2 regions of the Paenibacillus sp. 3LSP genome follow, and region 1 is predicted to be linked to the other one. Evidence: riboswitches for the same ligand, from Rfam matches in the RefSeq annotation. Region 1 holds a riboswitch; the other holds the start of a gene.

Region 1 (8,182 bases):
TGACCGGTTGCGGCGCGATCGTGCACGTACATACGACGTTCAACAACGTGCTCAGCGGCTATTTTGCTGCGGATGGCGGCGTTCCACTCAAGGGGAACGAGCTGCTCAAAAGCTTAGAGATCTGGGAGCCACAGACGGAGGCTCGAGTGCCAATTCTGCCAAACGCCGCTGAGCTCCCGGCCATCCTCAAGCAAATCCCAAGCAGTCTAGATACCCGTGTGCCGGCGTTGCTGCTGCAAAATCACGGGGTCTATGTCTGGGGAACCAACATCGCTGAGGCGAAGCGCCATCTGGAAGCGCTGGAGTTTATGTTTGAAGCGCTGTACCGTTCCCTGCTGTTGCCTCCCAAAGGGCATCATGCCTAAAAAAACTCGCGACAAGCGATAAGCGGAGTGATTAAACTACCATCAGCAGCTCCCGCAATTACGCTGACCGCGAGTTTTTTACATTTACCTAAGATCTTGATTTATCTCTCGATAAATTCCGCATACGCCTTCGCGTCCATCAAGTTCGCCAACGCGACGTTAGCGTCCTCCTTCAAACGAATATGGACCATCCAGCCCCCATCATAGGGCTCTTCATTGACGAGCTCCGGCGCGGTGTCCAGCTCCCGGTTCACCGCCAGCACCGTCCCGCTGACCGGCGTAAACAAATCGGCCACCGTCTTCACGGATTCGATCGTTCCGATGCCTTCCTGCGCTTCGAATTCCTGCCCCGGTTCGGGCAGCTCCACGAACACAATGTCGCCCAGCCGATGTTGGGCTACGTCGGAGATGCCGATCTTCACCGTCCCATCCCCCAAATCAAGCACCCATTCATGCTCATCGCTGTACAACACGTTTTCCCTGATCTCACTAGCCAAAGCTTGCTCCTCCTCTTTCGGATGATCTAGCGTACCTTAAACTTTGTGGAAGATTCATCTGCGTATTTCCCTCGTTCAGATTATTCCAAACCTAGCTCTCATGTCAATATTATTAACACATTTGATAGAGTCTAGTAAAATGTAAGCGTAGCCTTTTCCAGTAAACGAAATTAATTAAAATTATTATGATAACTTTATTGACATCTAGACAGATTTTGAGTATTAATGAGATGTGTAAGCTGCGGTTGATGGCAGGGGGAGAGATTACAATTACGGGATTGTAACGCCGAAGGAGCAAGCCGCGAAGCGGTGAATCTCTCAGGCAAAAGGACCTCTGCCGGACGCAACTCTGGAGAGCATTCACGTAGAGGTATGCGTTACGTGAATCACCCAAGGGGAAACCTGCGCGAGCATTGAGCTCTAAGCAGGGTAACTCTCAGGTACAAAGGACAGAGCCTGGAAGAACCGTTAGACCTCTCTATGCAGGTTAGCGGGTTTTCTTTGGCCTGTCCTTTTTTTGCTGTTCTCAAAAATTGGCCGATCCGGCCCTTACGAGGTGATGGTAATGTCCGAATCCGCTTTGCGGCGTACGCCGCTCTATCCCGGATATGCGCGTTATGAAGGAGTCCGCTGTATCGATTTCGGCGGTTGGGAGCTGCCGGTGCAGTTCAGCGGCATCCAGAAAGAGCATGAAGCCGTGCGCGAGCGCGCCGGTCTGTTTGACGTATCGCATATGGGTGAATTTTACGTGGAGGGTCCTGAGGCGGAACGCTTTCTGCAACACATGACCACTAACGATGTGACCCTGCTTCAACCGGGAAAAGCCCAATACACCTTGCTCTGCTATCCCAATGGCGGTGTGGTGGATGATCTGTTGATCTATCATCTGGAAGAAGGCAAGTACATGCTGGTGGTCAATGCCTCGAATATTGACAAAGACTGGGACTGGCTGCAGCAGCACCTTCCCGCTGAAGGAGTAACCATGCGGAATGCCTCTGACGAGACAGCGTTGCTTGCCGTGCAAGGGCCGCTGGCCGCCTCCCTCCTCTCCCCTCTTTGCGAAGGGGAGGATCCTGGAGCGTTGCGTCCGTTCACGTTTATTCGGGAAGCGCGGATTGCCGGCATCCCCGCCTTGCTGTCCAGAACCGGTTATACCGGTGAGGATGGGTTCGAGTTGTATGTCGCGGCCGAGCAGGCACAAGCGCTTTGGGACGTCGTGATGAAAGCCGGGGAGAGCCAGGGCCTTCTCCCGGCCGGGCTGGGCGCCAGAGATACGTTGCGCTTTGAAGCTTGCCTGCCGCTGTATGGTCAGGAGCTGGGCCCTGAGATCACCCCGCTCGAAGCAGGCTTAAACCGATTCGTGAAGCTGGAAAATGACGACTTCATCGGTCGCGATGTGTTGATCAAGCAGCGGGATCAAGGCCTTCCTCGCCGGCTCGTTGGCCTGGAGATGATCGACCGCGGGATTCCGCGCACCCATTACCCGGTGTTTGCCGAAGGATCAGAGGAACCAATCGGAGAAGTCACGACAGGTACGCAATCGCCAACGCTGAAAAGAAACCTCGGAATGGCGATCCTCTCCACCCGTTATGCCGACCCCGACACGATCGTAGAGGTCGACATCCGTGGCAAGCGGCTGAAGGCCAAGGTCGTCCCGTTGCCGTTCTATCGCCAAAACCCTGCCGCCAAGCGGTGAAAGGAGAACACGAAACCAGATGCTTAAACATCGCTATTTACCATTAACCGAACAAGATCAAGCGGAGATGCTGCAAACGATCGGCGTAAGCTCCGTCCAGGAACTGTTCAAGGACATCCCGGAGAACATTCGCTTTCAAGGGGAACTCCCGGTATCTCCCCGTCTAGACGAATACGCGCTGATCCGGCACTTATCCGAACTGGCCGGGCGCAACGCCGACACCGACCGGTATACCAGCTTTCTAGGTGCCGGAATTTATGATCATCACATCCCTTCCGTCATTCAACACGTCGTGTCGCGATCGGAATTTTATACCGCGTACACACCCTATCAACCGGAAATCAGCCAAGGCGAGCTGCAGGCAATATTTGAATTCCAGTCGTACATCTGCGAGCTGACTGGCCTTAAGGTCGCTAATGCGAGCATGTACGACGGAGCCACCGCATTAGCGGAAGCTGGCAACCTAGCCGCAGCGGCTACCAGACGCAAACAGCTGGTCGTCTCCCGCACCGTCCATCCGGAAGCACGCGAGGTGCTCGCCACTTACGCCCACGGCTTGAACCTGGAGATCGTTGAGGTTGGTTGGGAACAAGGTGTGACCGATCGCGAGGCACTTACTGCGGCCATCACTAAGGACACCGCAGCTGTCTTGATCCAAAACCCGAATTTCTTTGGCTCCCTGGAAGATCTTCGAGCCATTGGCGAACTAGCTCATGCCCAAGGGAGCTTGCTGATCGTCAGCAGTAATCCGCTCGCTCTGGGCCTGCTGGAAGCGCCAGGGAAGCTTGGTGCCGATATCGTCGTTGGTGACGCCCAGCCTTTGGGGCTGGCCCCCTCCTTTGGCGGTCCAACCTGCGGCTTCTTTGCCGTATCTGAAACGTATATGCGCCGGATCCCTGGCCGGATCGTTGGGCAGACCACCGATCGCAATGGCAAGCGCGGGTTCGTCCTGACCCTGCAAGCCCGCGAGCAGCATATTCGCCGCGAAAAAGCGACCTCGAACATCTGCTCCAACCAAGCGTTGCTTGCCTTGGCTGCCTCCGTTTACTTATCCGTGATGGGTAAGCAAGGCATGGCTGAAGTAGCAGAGCTGAATTTGCAGAAAAGCCATTATGCCAAACAGGTGTTCACTGCTATCCCTGGCGTAAGCGCCGCTTTTGAGTCACCATTTTTCAACGAGTTTGTGCTTCAGTTGCCAGAGGGGACTGATCTGACCAAACTGCAGCGAGATCTGCTTGCCGCCGGATTTATCGGCGGGTACGATCTGGGACGCAGCTATCCTGAACTCGCCGGCCATCTGCTGGTCGCCGTGACGGAGAAGCGCAGCAAAGCGGAAATTGACCAATTCGCCCGCGTACTGGAGGAATCAATATGCTCGAAATAAAAGAGACGACGAAATCTGATGAATTGTTGATATTTGAGCGCAGCCGCCCTGGGCGGATCGGCTATTCTCTGCCGGAATGCGACGTCCCAACCACCCCGAAGGAAGAGCTCGTCCCCAAGGGCATGCTGCGGAGCGAAGACCTCGCTTTTCCCGAAGTTTATGAAGTTGACGTGATTCGGCATTATACCGCGTTGTCCCGCCGGAATTTCGGGGTAGACAACGGTTTCTATCCGCTCGGCTCCTGTACGATGAAATACAACCCGAAGGTGAATGAAGATGTTGCACGTTACCCTGGCCTGGCAAAAATCCATCCTTATCAACCGGAGGAAAGTGTGCAAGGGGCACTTGAACTGATGTACCGTCTGCAGCAGGATTTAGCCGGACTCACCGGTATGGATGCCGTGACACTGCAACCGGCGGCCGGAGCCCACGGGGAATGGACCGGCCTGATGATGATCCGCGCTTACCACGAAAGCCGCGGCGAGAAACGCACCAAGGTGATCGTGCCGGACTCTTCGCACGGCACGAACCCAGCCAGCGCCTCAGTCGCCGGCTTCGAGACGGTGACCATCCCGTCCACCAAGCGCGGCATGGTGGACCTGGACGCGCTGCGCGCCGCCGTTGGCGAGGACACGGCTGCGCTGATGCTCACCAACCCGAACACGCTGGGCTTGTTCGAGGAACAGATCCTGGAGATCGCCGACATTGTGCACGAAGCCGGCGGATTGCTGTATTATGACGGCGCGAACTCCAACGCCATCATGGGGATCGCCCGCCCTGGCGATATGGGCTTTGACGTCGTGCACCTCAACCTGCACAAAACGATGAGCACCCCGCATGGCGGCGGTGGTCCGGGCGCCGGTCCAGTTGGCGTCAAGGAGCGGCTCATACCGTTTCTGCCTGAACCCCGAATCGTCAAGGACGAATCCGGGCGGTACGCCATCCGCGGTGCTCGCTCCGAAGAGGCCGCAGGTGGCGCTGAGAGTGGATCGGGCAGCTCGATTGGCCGGGTGAAAGCTTTTTACGGTAATTTTGGCATCCTGGTTCGCGCATATGCTTATATCCGCAGCTTAGGCCCTGATGGACTTCGCCAAGTCTCGGAAAATGCCGTTTTAAACGCCAATTACATGATGAAACGCTTGGCGCCTTATTACGAATTGCCGTACCCGGATCAACCATGTAAGCACGAATTCGTCATGTCCGGCAGCGGGCTGGCGAAGTACGGCATCCGCACGCTGGACGTCGCCAAGCGGCTGCTCGATTTCGGCTATCATCCGCCAACCATCTACTTCCCGCTGAACGTAGAGGAATGTATCATGATTGAACCGACGGAAACCGAAAGTAAGGAAACGCTGGACGGCTTTATTGACGTCATGATCGCCATCGCCAAGGAAGCCGAAACGAATCCGGAAATGTTACGGAACGCACCGTACACCACTCCGGTGACGCGTCTGGACGAAACTGGCGCCGCCCGGAAGCCAGTATTGAACTGCGCTTGCGGCTAAGATCATGCAAGCAAAAAGAGATGCTGCTTGAATAGCAGCATCTCTTCTTTGTTCCATCAATGATTTAGAAATAAACCACCCAGATCACAAGCGCCAGCAAAATGCGATATACCGCAAACGGCACCAGCTTGATGCGGTCGATTAGCTTCAAGAAGAATCGGATCGCCAACAATGCAAACACGAAAGCACTGATAAATCCAACAATAAAGAACGGCAGTGCATCGATCGTGAAATATTCCAGGTTCTTCATCAGGGAGATCAAGCTGGCCCCAGCCATGATCGGAACGGCCATGATAAAGGTGAAGTCAGCCGCGGCCCGGTGGCTCAAACCTAGCAGCACCCCGCCGGAAATCGTCGAACCCGAACGGGAGAAGCCCGGCCAGATCGACAGACATTGGAACAACCCAATGCCGAGCGCCTGCTTGTACGTAATTTGGTCAACAGTATCCACACTTGCGCGCTTGGGCGCAAACCGGTCGGCAGCGATCATCAGCAGCGCTCCGATCACCAGGCCAATTAACACGGTTGCGGTGGAGAATAGATGCTCATCAATAAAATCCTCAAATAACACACCAAGAATCCCGGCAGGAATCAACCCTACGATCACCTGCATCAGCTTCAACCGCGGTCCGCTCTGTCTGGCCGCTTCCCCTTTGGCCTTCGGCATCCAGCGCGACAGCCCCAGCAAATCGATAAATCGGTTGCGGAACACGACCAAGACCGCCAAAATCGAGCCGAGTTGGATCACGACTTTAAACGTGTTCGCCACATACTTTGAACCGAGCAGCTCCTCGGTTTTCAGCCACATATCATCCACAATGATCATATGTCCCGTGGAGGACACCGGCGCAAACTCCGTAAGTCCCTCCACCAGGCCAAGAATAATAGCTTTCATGAGTTCCAACAAGTTCATTTCGTAGGTTTCTCCTTATCTCTCTGTTTTGATGTTGTCGCGAAGCTACTTCTTTCTCCGACGCAGCCAGAGGAAGCCCACCAACAATACTCCTAAAGCGATCATAGCATAGGCGATGTTAGAATACACGTCCATAAAGGCGACGATCTCTGCCCAGGAACCTCCTACCGCCGCTCCAAGCAAGACGAGCGCCACGTTCCAAATCAGCGTCCCGATCGTGGTAAACAGCAGGAACAGGCCAAATTTCATTTTCGACATGCCGGCCGGAATCGAGATCAAGCTGCGAATCAGCGGAACCATCCGGCAGAACAGTACCGTCCAATAGCCATATCGATCAAACCAGGCATCCGCGCGGCGGACATCTTCTTTTTTCAGGCGCAGGAACCGACCGTAACGATCGATCCACCCTTCCAATCGGTCAACGTTCACCAAATACCCGATCCCATACAAGATCACGGCGCCAAACACCGAACCAAGCGTCGAGAAGACGATCACCCCTGACGGTGTTAAGCTCGTATAGGTGGTCATAAAGCCACCAAAGGTTAAGATTACTTCCGACGGAATCGGGGGAAATACGTTTTCCAAGGCAATCAGCAGGAAGACGCCAAAATAGCCAAACCTCTCCATAAAGTCTGTAATCCAGTTCTCCACGTTGTACCTCCCGTATTTAGCGAATCGCTTTTTTGACGTTGCGTAAGTAACGGGCCTGAATAAAGAAGAAGTAAACGACTTGCACCAGCAAAAAGCTAGCCAAGATCAACACGGTTTGCCAAGCGACCGAAAAGTTAAACAAGCTTTGCATGGCCTTAAACGCAAACAGGCTATGGACGATGGCCAGCGCGATCGGCACGAAGAACAACACCCCAACCTGGCGAGTAATGATTCGCGCAAGTTCTTTATCCGTGAGGCCCAGCTTCGACAACGCCCCATACTGCCGCCGATCATATGCCAAATCACTGTACAACCGAAAATACAGAAAGCTCCCCGCTGCGATAAAAAAGACAGTGCCCACCAGTAAAGCGAAAAACAGCAAGGCTCGGTACGTTGTGCGCTGCACTTCCGCCAAGGTGCCGCTGACGGTCATGGCGTAAGGCTGGTCCGACTCGTAGCTGACTCTCCCGTTGTCGGTCAGCTCCGCCGCCAGGCCGCGGGTAGTTTCCAGAGCATCCACGTAAAACCCGGTAAACCGGTCCATACCCAACGCTTCGCCCTCCTCTGCCGAAGCCGCCTTAAGCCGCTCCAGCAAGGGATCGCTGACTACCAGCCCGGAGAACGAACCCTCCCGATCATCGCCAGTCGTAGGTGTTAGATTCTCGGGCAGGGCGACATGCTGACTAATGCCGATCTCGTGGACCGTAAGCTCCGGTGCACCCGCAAAGGTGTAGGAGACCGGCTTGCGCTGCAGGAGTTGCGGTCTCTCCCGCTCCGAACCAAGCAGCAGTAGCGCCTCTCCGTCTTTCGGCGAACTCTCGGACACTGCGATCCCCGCCGCCTCCAGCAACCGTTTATAATCCGTGAACGAGATCAGCGGCAGCCGATCCAGCGTGTTGGAAGAGCTTGAAGATACCACTTCCGCGAGAATGATAGGCAGGCTTAGTGTACGGTACGCAATTCCGCGTGACCCAAGCTCACTTCGAATCGCCTCCAGATGCTCATCCTCTGCTTCGCTATCTCCTTTGGCCACATAGGCGATGTCCACCGGATAATCCTGTTCAAATTGATCCGCGAGCCGATTGACCGAGGCGAAGGCGCCTACCGCACAGAACGTGACTGTCGAAATGATCGTCACAAGAAAGAACATCCGGGCATTCTCTTTCATTCG
Region 2 (8,182 bases), on a different contig from region 1:
ATCGTGCAAGCATCCGGTGCCGGAGCGGTCGTTTCGTTGTCGATGGTTACGTTATCCCGTTACGTTCCGATCCAGCGGCGCGGCAAAGCGATGGCCTTGATCATGTCGGCCGTATCGCTGGCAGCTTTGCCACCTTGTTTTTGCTGCCGCAAATTTTAGTGCATCGCTTCGGATTAACCGCCAGCCATGCCGGACTGGTCATCTTCCCGGGCTCGATCCTCGCGATGGTCGCTTCCCGCAAAGTGGGTTCGGTCATCGACCGTCAAAATCCATACCCTACCTCTGAAAAAAGAAAACCTTTGGAGCAACTCCTTCTACTTCTTCCGGCTTCGCAGCTCCTTCATGATTTTGCGGCCGGTAGGCGTTTGTGCCAGCCCGCCCTGCGCGGTTTCGCGATGGCGGCTGGGCATCGCCGAGCCCACCTCCAGCATCACGTCGATGACTTCGTCCGACGGGATCGCACTGCGCACACCGGCCAAGGCCATATCGGCGGCAGCCAGCGCATTCACCGCCCCAAAGCCGTTACGCACGATACAAGGAATTTCGACGAGACCGCCAACGGGATCACAGATCAACCCCAGCGTGTTCTTTAACGCGAGGCCAACGGCGTGCACCGCCTGCTCCGGCGTCCCGCCGCGTAGCTCAACCATTGCACCGGCCGCCATCCCAATCGCCGATCCGATTTCTGCTTGGCAGCCCCCTTCTGCACCGGAAATAAACGAGTTGTTGGCGATCACGTACCCGATGGCCCCCGCGCAAAACAACCCGCGCACAAGATGCTCATCCTCCCAGCCGAAGCGCTCTTGGGCGCTGACGAACACGCCGGGGATGATGCCGCACGAGCCCGCCGTCGGCGTGGCGACGATCCGGCCCATCGAAGCGTTCACCTCGGACACGGCCAGCGCATAAGCCATGGCCTGACATGCGATGTCACCAACCGAGGTCTCACTGCGATTGCGGTAAGCCTCCACCCTTTTGGCATCGCCGCCGGTCAGCCCGCTTGTGGAGACGATATCCTCCGTCAGCCCCTTATGCACCGCCGTTTTCATGATTTGGTAGTATTCGTTCATGGCGGCCAAAATTTCTTCCTCCGATTGCCCGCTCTCTTCCACCTGGTCCTGAATCATAATGCTGGAAATCGTGCGAGATTCCCGCTCACAGAGCTGGGCCAGCTCACGTAAATTTTTAAAACGCATCGTGCTCCCTCCTCGCTTTACTTCGTCAGATCAATATAGGACACTTGGCTGACATGCTCCAACGCACGGATCGCCTCCACTAATTCCGGCGGAATGGACGAATCGGCTTCCACAACAGTCAGTGCCTCAGAGGTCCGCCCTTTCCGATCGGTAATAATGTAGCCGATATTGACGTTCTCCCGGCTGAACAAGGCCGTAATCCCTGCCAGTACCCCTTGCCGGTCTGCGTGGGAGATGACCAGCGTCGGCAGCTCGCCTGAGCATTTCACCTCAAAACCGTCGATGTTGCGAATGACGATCGTCCCTCCGCCAATGGATGCCCCCATGACCTCGATATGACTTCCGTCTTGGCGGGTTAGTTTTATTTTTACCGTATTCGGATGGGCCCCAGGCAGGACTCCGGTGGCAAACACCACCTCAATCCCCTGCTTTTCAGCGTCCTGCATCGACTGGCGGATTCGCTCGTCGTCCGTACGGTAATCCAGAATGCCGCCAACGATGGCCAGATCGGTACCGTGCCCGCTGTACGTTTCGGCAAAGGAGCCGTAGAAACAAATCTCCGCCTTGACCGGCGCGGTTCCGAGCAGCTGACGGGCAAATCGTCCAATCCGTACAGCCCCGGCCGTATGTGAGCTGGAAGGCCCAATCATCGCCGGACCGATAATAGAAAATACGCTTTTAAATCGCATCGCTACATCTTCCCCTCATTTTTTCTATGACGAAAAAGAGACAGAGCAAAAAGGCTGCTGCCTTTCGCTCTGTCCCCGTTACCTGAAAGTTTAATGTTCCCGGTTCAACTTAACATCCGGGTCCATGTACCTCTTGGGTGGCTGTTCGCTCTCTCCAGAGTGGCGTCCGATCATGGTCCTTGTACCTGAGAGATTCGGCTGCCGGCTGCAGGACCGGCCCTTGCTCCTTCGGTGCCGCTAAGCTGGCGTCCCTTTTCGGATCAGCCCGCGGACTCTCCCATCATCCTCATTCGCCGATATGAATTTGTGCTTAATGTAAACCGAAGCCAGCAAGATGTCAAGATATCTTACATAAATTCCGGTGGTTCACGTTGAATTCTAGTTATTTTTTCCTATTTTTATAAGAAAATATGTATATTTTACTCATCCACCCACTTGTATACCTGATTTTACAGATATATACTGTCCGTAACAACCCCAGATTTTACCTTATTTTATGAATTGTTGAAAAATAAGGTGCGCTCCGTGTTAACTTATCTTCACTCTATGACCCCTGCTAAACTAAAACGATTCTCTCCACAGCATTGGCTTCAACTCACATCCACATCCACCATGACTTACTTACACCCGCTTCCACTATTTTACACGAAGGAGGTGATGTACCCAAGAGGCACTTGCTTCAATTTTTGTCAGGCGTAATGCGTCCGGACTCAGCTATTCGTTTCTCCGGGCGGCCGTCACAGGATGGATGTTGGGCTTAAAACTTAATCAAAGGGAGTGAAGAAGTTGATAAGTCTCAAGAGATTTCGCAAACCTTTCTCGCTTGGCATGTCGATCCTTCTTGCGTTAACTCTCGTTCCCGTCGCCTCCGCCAGCAGCAGCAGCGTATCGGGACAAAGCAGCCTGAGATCGACCGCGCCCCAAGTGGCCGAAGCCAAGATCGACGCTAAATTGCAGACCCAGTTTAAGCAAGACGACTTCGTCACCTACCTGGTCAAACTCAAGGAGCAGACCGATACAACTTCGGTCGCCAAGCTGGCTCTTCAGAAAGCCCAGCTGGAGAAATCCACTCCTTCCGCCGCGAAGCTGTCCGTACGGACTTCCGTTGTCAGCGCCCTGCGCGAAACGGCCTCCCGCACCCAATATGCGCTGGAGGAATACTTGCGGAAAGCCCAGCAATCCGGAGAGGTGAAAGACTACAAAAGCTACTTTATCGTAAATGCCATGGCGGTGACAAGCTCGAAAGAAGTACTGGAGCAAATCGCCCTTTTCCCCGAAGTGGAGAAAATTCTGCCGAATGAAGAACGACATCTGCAAAAGGTTGAAATCCACAAAGATGCGGCTGCAGAGCCTGCCGTGAAACCGGCCGACGAAATTTCTTCTTCGCTGGGCGGTACAAGTCAAGCTCCCTCCGACGTTACTCCAAGCAGCGTCGAGTGGAACATCGCCCAGGTCAATGCCCCCGAGGTGTGGAATATGGGCATCGACGGCACCGGCATCGTTGTAGCTAACCTCGATACCGGGGTAGATTACAACCACCCGGCTCTACGGAGCAAATGGCGGGCCCTTGATGCTTCGGGCAATATCGTGAATCCCGAACTCAGCTGGTATGATCCGCACAGCCATGCTTCGCTGCCTACCGATAGCCACGGCCACGGCACGCACACCATGGGAACGATGGTTGGTTCGGAGCCGGACGGCTCGAACCAGATCGGCGTCGCGCCTGGGGCGAAATGGATCGCAGTCCGTATCTTTAACCCCTCCACCACGGATGCCATCATTCTGGACGGCGGCCAATGGTTGCTCGCCCCGGTGGATGCCGAAGGGAATCTGCATCCGGAGCTGGCTCCGGACGTGGTGAACAATTCCTGGGGAGGAGGCCCCGGTATTGATGAATGGTTCCGCCCGATCGTACAAGCTTGGAGAAGCGCGCAAATCTTCCCTGAGTTCTCGGCGGGCAACACCGATATCTTCAACCCCGGCGGTCCCGGTTCGGTAGCTGCGCCAGCTAACTATCCTGAAGCGTTTGCCACCGGTGCTACGGACATCAACGGGAATTTGGCGGATTTCTCTTTGCGTGGACCTTCGCCTTACGGTGAAATTAAACCGGAAGTTTCCGCACCTGGGGTCAACATTCGGTCCTCCGTTCCCGGTGGTGCCTATGAAGGCGGCTGGGACGGCACCTCGATGGCAGGCCCGCATACGACAGCCATCGCGGCCTTGCTGCTGCAGGCCAACCATTCCCTCACGGTAGACCAGCTGGAGGAAATCCTGACCAGCACGGCCACACCGCGGACAGACGCCGAGTATGAGACAGTCCCTAATAACGGATATGGATACGGCATTGTAAATGCGTTGAACGCCGTAGGCTCTGTCCTCCAAGGGATCGGCAGCGTCTCCGGTCGCGTGGTGACCGGCGGAGAAGACTTGGACGAACCGGTCCTAGAGCATACGCCGCCTACCTTAATATATGAAGGCTTTGATTTGACATTATCCGCCCGTGTCAGCGACGAGGTGGCGGTCACATCGGTCGATTTTTATGCGAAAGAAGCTGGAACCAGCCATTATTTATATATTCCGGCCACACGGGTATCCGGAAACGAGAAGGATGGCGTATATGAAGCCACCATCCCCGCTTTCCTGATCGGAACAGCCGGCCTTGAATATTATATCCACGTGAATGATTACGGCAATAACGGATTTGACAGCGAGCACTATTCTGTGACGGTGTCAGCCGGGATCGAGCCCGGATATTTGCAAGATTTCGAGTCGGAACCCATCGGATTCCAGTCTGGCGGAGCCGGCAACACTTGGGCTTGGGGAACGCCAGTCAGCGGACCGGGCAGCGCCTACTCCGGTGAGAAGGTGTACGCCAGCAATCTGACCGGCACCTACGCACCCAACAGCAATTCGTATCTGCTTATGCCGCCGATCAATTTGACCGATAGTCCGCAAGGGGCATTGCTCTCTTTTAAGCATTGGTATGACCTTGAGGAGGGCTACGATATCGGCACGGTGTATATCGCTTCTTTAGACACCGATTACGCGTTCGTACCGGTAGCGGAATTCACTGGCACAAGCGACGGCTGGAAAACACAATACCTGGACCTGCGCGACTATGCCGGTGAGCAAGTTTACCTGCAGTTTGGACTGACCAGCGACGGCTCCGTGCATAAGGCCGGTTGGTACCTGGACGATCTGTCCCTGCAAGTACCTGACGCCACCGCACCTGAAGCACCTGCCGATCTGACCGGCTCCGTGAACTTTGCCGGCAGTGCCGAGTTGTCCTGGTCTCCGTCCGCCGATGAGGACGTGAAATTGTACACGGTGTACCGCTCGACCACTTCGGGCTCCGGCTATGAGGTGATCGGTACAAGCGGCCAAACGGAATTTACCGACACAACAACTGAAACGGATCATACCTATTATTATGCGGTCACCGCTACGGATTACAGTGACAACGAAGGCCCTAAATCCAATGAGCTGGAGCTGACAGTTGTACGTCCGGTGACGGTATTCAGTGATAACTTTGACGGCAGCAGCGATAACGGCTGGACGCACAGCGGCACGCGGGACGAATGGGAACGCGGCACCCCGGTGGAACCCGGTCCGGCTAGCGCTGTCTCCGAGCCAAACGTATGGGGAACCGATCTCGACAGCAACTATGAGAATGGAACAAATGCTTCGCTCATCTCCCCGACGATCGATTTGAGCACCGTCGATAATGCTACCCTTGTGTTTGATCATTGGTTTGAAATTGAAACCAATTATGATAACGGTTATGTGGAAATCAGCTCCGACGGCGGAACGACATGGAACGAGCTGGGCAAATTTTCACATAGCACCAATGGCAAGGTTTGGAGCACCGCTTATTACGATCTCGAAGATTATGTCGGAGAGCAAGTTCAGGTGCGGTTCCGTTTAACGACGGACGGCAGCGTTGTGAAAGCCGGCTGGTACATCGACAACGTTCAGGTGCTTAGCGTAAATACACCGGAAGATCAGGTGACGCAAAACGTGCTTGGCGAAGCCGGAGCAAAAACGGACAAGGCCGTAAAATCCGGGCCGGCCTACAAGCTGACCCGCACAAGCAAGGCCGAATTCGAGCAGCAGGTGAAACAAGCGAAGCCAGCCGGTGACATCGGCATCAGCAGCCTGCCGGCCAGCGCAACCGTGACGGTGGTGGAAACCGGGCGCTCTGTAAAAACCGATCCAGCCACCGGACGCTACAGCTTGAATCATGTTGCTGGGGATTACACGCTGAAAGCGGAAGCCTACGGCTATTATCCGCAAACGGCCAATGTGACCATCGCCGATCAGGTAAACGCCAAGGTCAACTTCACCCTGCAGCCGATTCCGAAAGGTACGCTCACCGGAACGATTACCGATGAACGTACTGGGGAGCCGATTGAAGGCGCAACGGTGATGGTGCATGAAGATGCGATGGTTGCACCGCAAATCACCGGGGCTGATGGCAGCTTCTCATTAGAGCTTCTGGAAGGCACCTATACCTTGTCGGCAAGAGCGGCCGATTATTACGCGAATACGTTAACCGTTACGGTACCGCCGAACGGTACAGCCGACGGCTCGTTGGCGCTCAGGCCGTTTGTGGGCTTGCCGGGCGAAATCGCCTACGATGATGGCACGCCGGAAAATGCTTGGGCCTTCAACGCGGCAAACAACGCCTGGGCGGTACGCATGACGCCGGAAGCCGGCGCGGTGCAAGTCACCGGCGCATCGATCCGATTCTGGAATACCGAATGGCCTGTTCCGGGCGGAACCGAGTTCCAATACGCCGTTTACGACGCATCCGGCCCTGACGGAGCGCCAGGTCGGCAAGTAGCCGGTCCTTTTGACGGTACCGCATTGCGTAATGACCAATGGACCGTGCTCGAGCTGCCAGAACCGGTCACTGTCGAAGGCGACTTCTACATCGTGTACATTCAAACCTTGGCCGGAACAAACGCTCCGGGGCTTGCAGCCGACGAATCCAGCCCGAACGCCCGTCGCAGCTGGAATCGAATCAATGGGGCGTGGAGCTTGGCGGAACAAGCACAAGGCAACTTCATGATTCGTGCCATCGTGCGTTATCCGGTGGACGCGCCGGTCATTACGTTGCCGGAGGACGGCTCTTATACGAATCAATCTACCTTTACCGTGACCGGAACCTCTCCAGCCAACGACGCTGAGGTGAAGGTGTACAACGGCACCGAGCTGGCGGGTGAAACTACGGTTGAAAACGGACAATTCAGTCTGCCGATCGAGCTTCATGACGGAGCCAACGCGTTGTCCGCCGAAGTCATCGTGAACGGAAAAGCAACAGATCGTTCACTGCCAGTCACAATTACACTGGACACCACCGCTCCGGAACTCGAAATAGTTTCACCGGTGGACGGCTTCCGAACCAATTCGGAAGTGCTGAACGTGACGGGTTCTGCGCTTGATGAGTTCATCAACAAGCTGACCGTAAACGGACAAGAAGTTCCGCTGGAAGGCAGCGGCGCGTTCGCGTACCGTATGTTGATTAATGCCGGTGAGAATCTGATCACCGTAACCGCGACGGACCACGCCGGAAACGAAACCACGGTCACTCGGACGGTCTACGTGGATACCGAGCTGCCGGAGATCACTAATCTGACACCGGCAGAGGATGTTCATTTAACAGCAGGTGAAGCGGTGACGGTATCCTTTGACAGCGTTCCAGGGCTGACGGCTTCGTTCCGCATCGAACTGCCGTTATCGTTATCGGGCGGTTCGAGCAACGGAATTTCGATGACGGAAACTGAACCAGGGCACTATGAAGGAACGTACACGACACCTGCCTCGCTTGTCTTGGAAGGCGGCGTGATCGTGGTTACAGTTCGCGATGCGGCTGGAAACAGCGGCGATTTCCAAGCGCCGGGCCGTTTGTTCGTCAGCGCGTCGGGTGAAAATCCGGGCGAGGATCCCGGAAATACGCCAAACGTCCTGCCGGTAGCCGTCATTCATGCCGTGGAGCGTGCGGCCAAGAATAAGCAAATTGACTTTGACGGTTCCGCCTCCTCGGATGCCGACGGCCGCATCGTCCGCTACAGCTGGTCATTCAGCGACGGCGGCACCGAGCTCGGCCCCAAAGTCAAACACCGCTTCTCCGCTGCTGGATCGTACACCGTCACCTTGACGGTGACCGATGACGCCGGCGCGGTGAACAGCGTGGTTCACAAAATCGTGATCCGATAAGTCTCGGACACGATCCGAAAAAAAGATCGGCCCCAAGTGGTTTATGCCGCTTGGGGCTGATTTTTTTACCTCGATCAA

The links. Region 1 has a riboswitch for glycine ahead of gcvT (glycine cleavage system aminomethyltransferase GcvT). Riboswitches for the same ligand answer to the same signal wherever they lie in the genome.
Region 2: another riboswitch for glycine. It lies ahead of sdaAB (L-serine ammonia-lyase, iron-sulfur-dependent subunit beta); the one in region 1 lies ahead of gcvT (glycine cleavage system aminomethyltransferase GcvT).

Annotation. Positions count from the first base shown of each region.
Region 1 is NZ_JAWDJI010000240.1:3,479-11,660, reverse strand. Features, by position in the region: gene mtnB (methylthioribulose 1-phosphate dehydratase) at 1-365, shown strand, start outside; gene gcvH (glycine cleavage system protein GcvH) at 467-862, opposite strand; glycine riboswitch at 1,108-1,206, shown strand; glycine riboswitch at 1,210-1,317, shown strand; gene gcvT (glycine cleavage system aminomethyltransferase GcvT) at 1,428-2,558, shown strand; gene gcvPA (aminomethyl-transferring glycine dehydrogenase subunit GcvPA) at 2,578-3,942, shown strand; gene gcvPB (aminomethyl-transferring glycine dehydrogenase subunit GcvPB) at 3,930-5,447, shown strand; gene RW092_RS21005 (undecaprenyl-diphosphate phosphatase) at 5,512-6,360, opposite strand; gene RW092_RS21000 (DedA family protein) at 6,406-7,011, opposite strand; gene RW092_RS20995 (ABC transporter permease) at 7,028-8,182, opposite strand, start outside.
Region 2 is NZ_JAWDJI010000207.1:254-8,435, forward strand. Features, by position in the region: partial or broken gene RW092_RS17595 (MFS transporter) at 1-159, shown strand, start outside; gene sdaAA (L-serine ammonia-lyase, iron-sulfur-dependent, subunit alpha) at 315-1,196, opposite strand; gene sdaAB (L-serine ammonia-lyase, iron-sulfur-dependent subunit beta) at 1,214-1,885, opposite strand; glycine riboswitch at 2,049-2,175, opposite strand; gene RW092_RS17610 (S8 family serine peptidase) at 2,672-8,104, shown strand.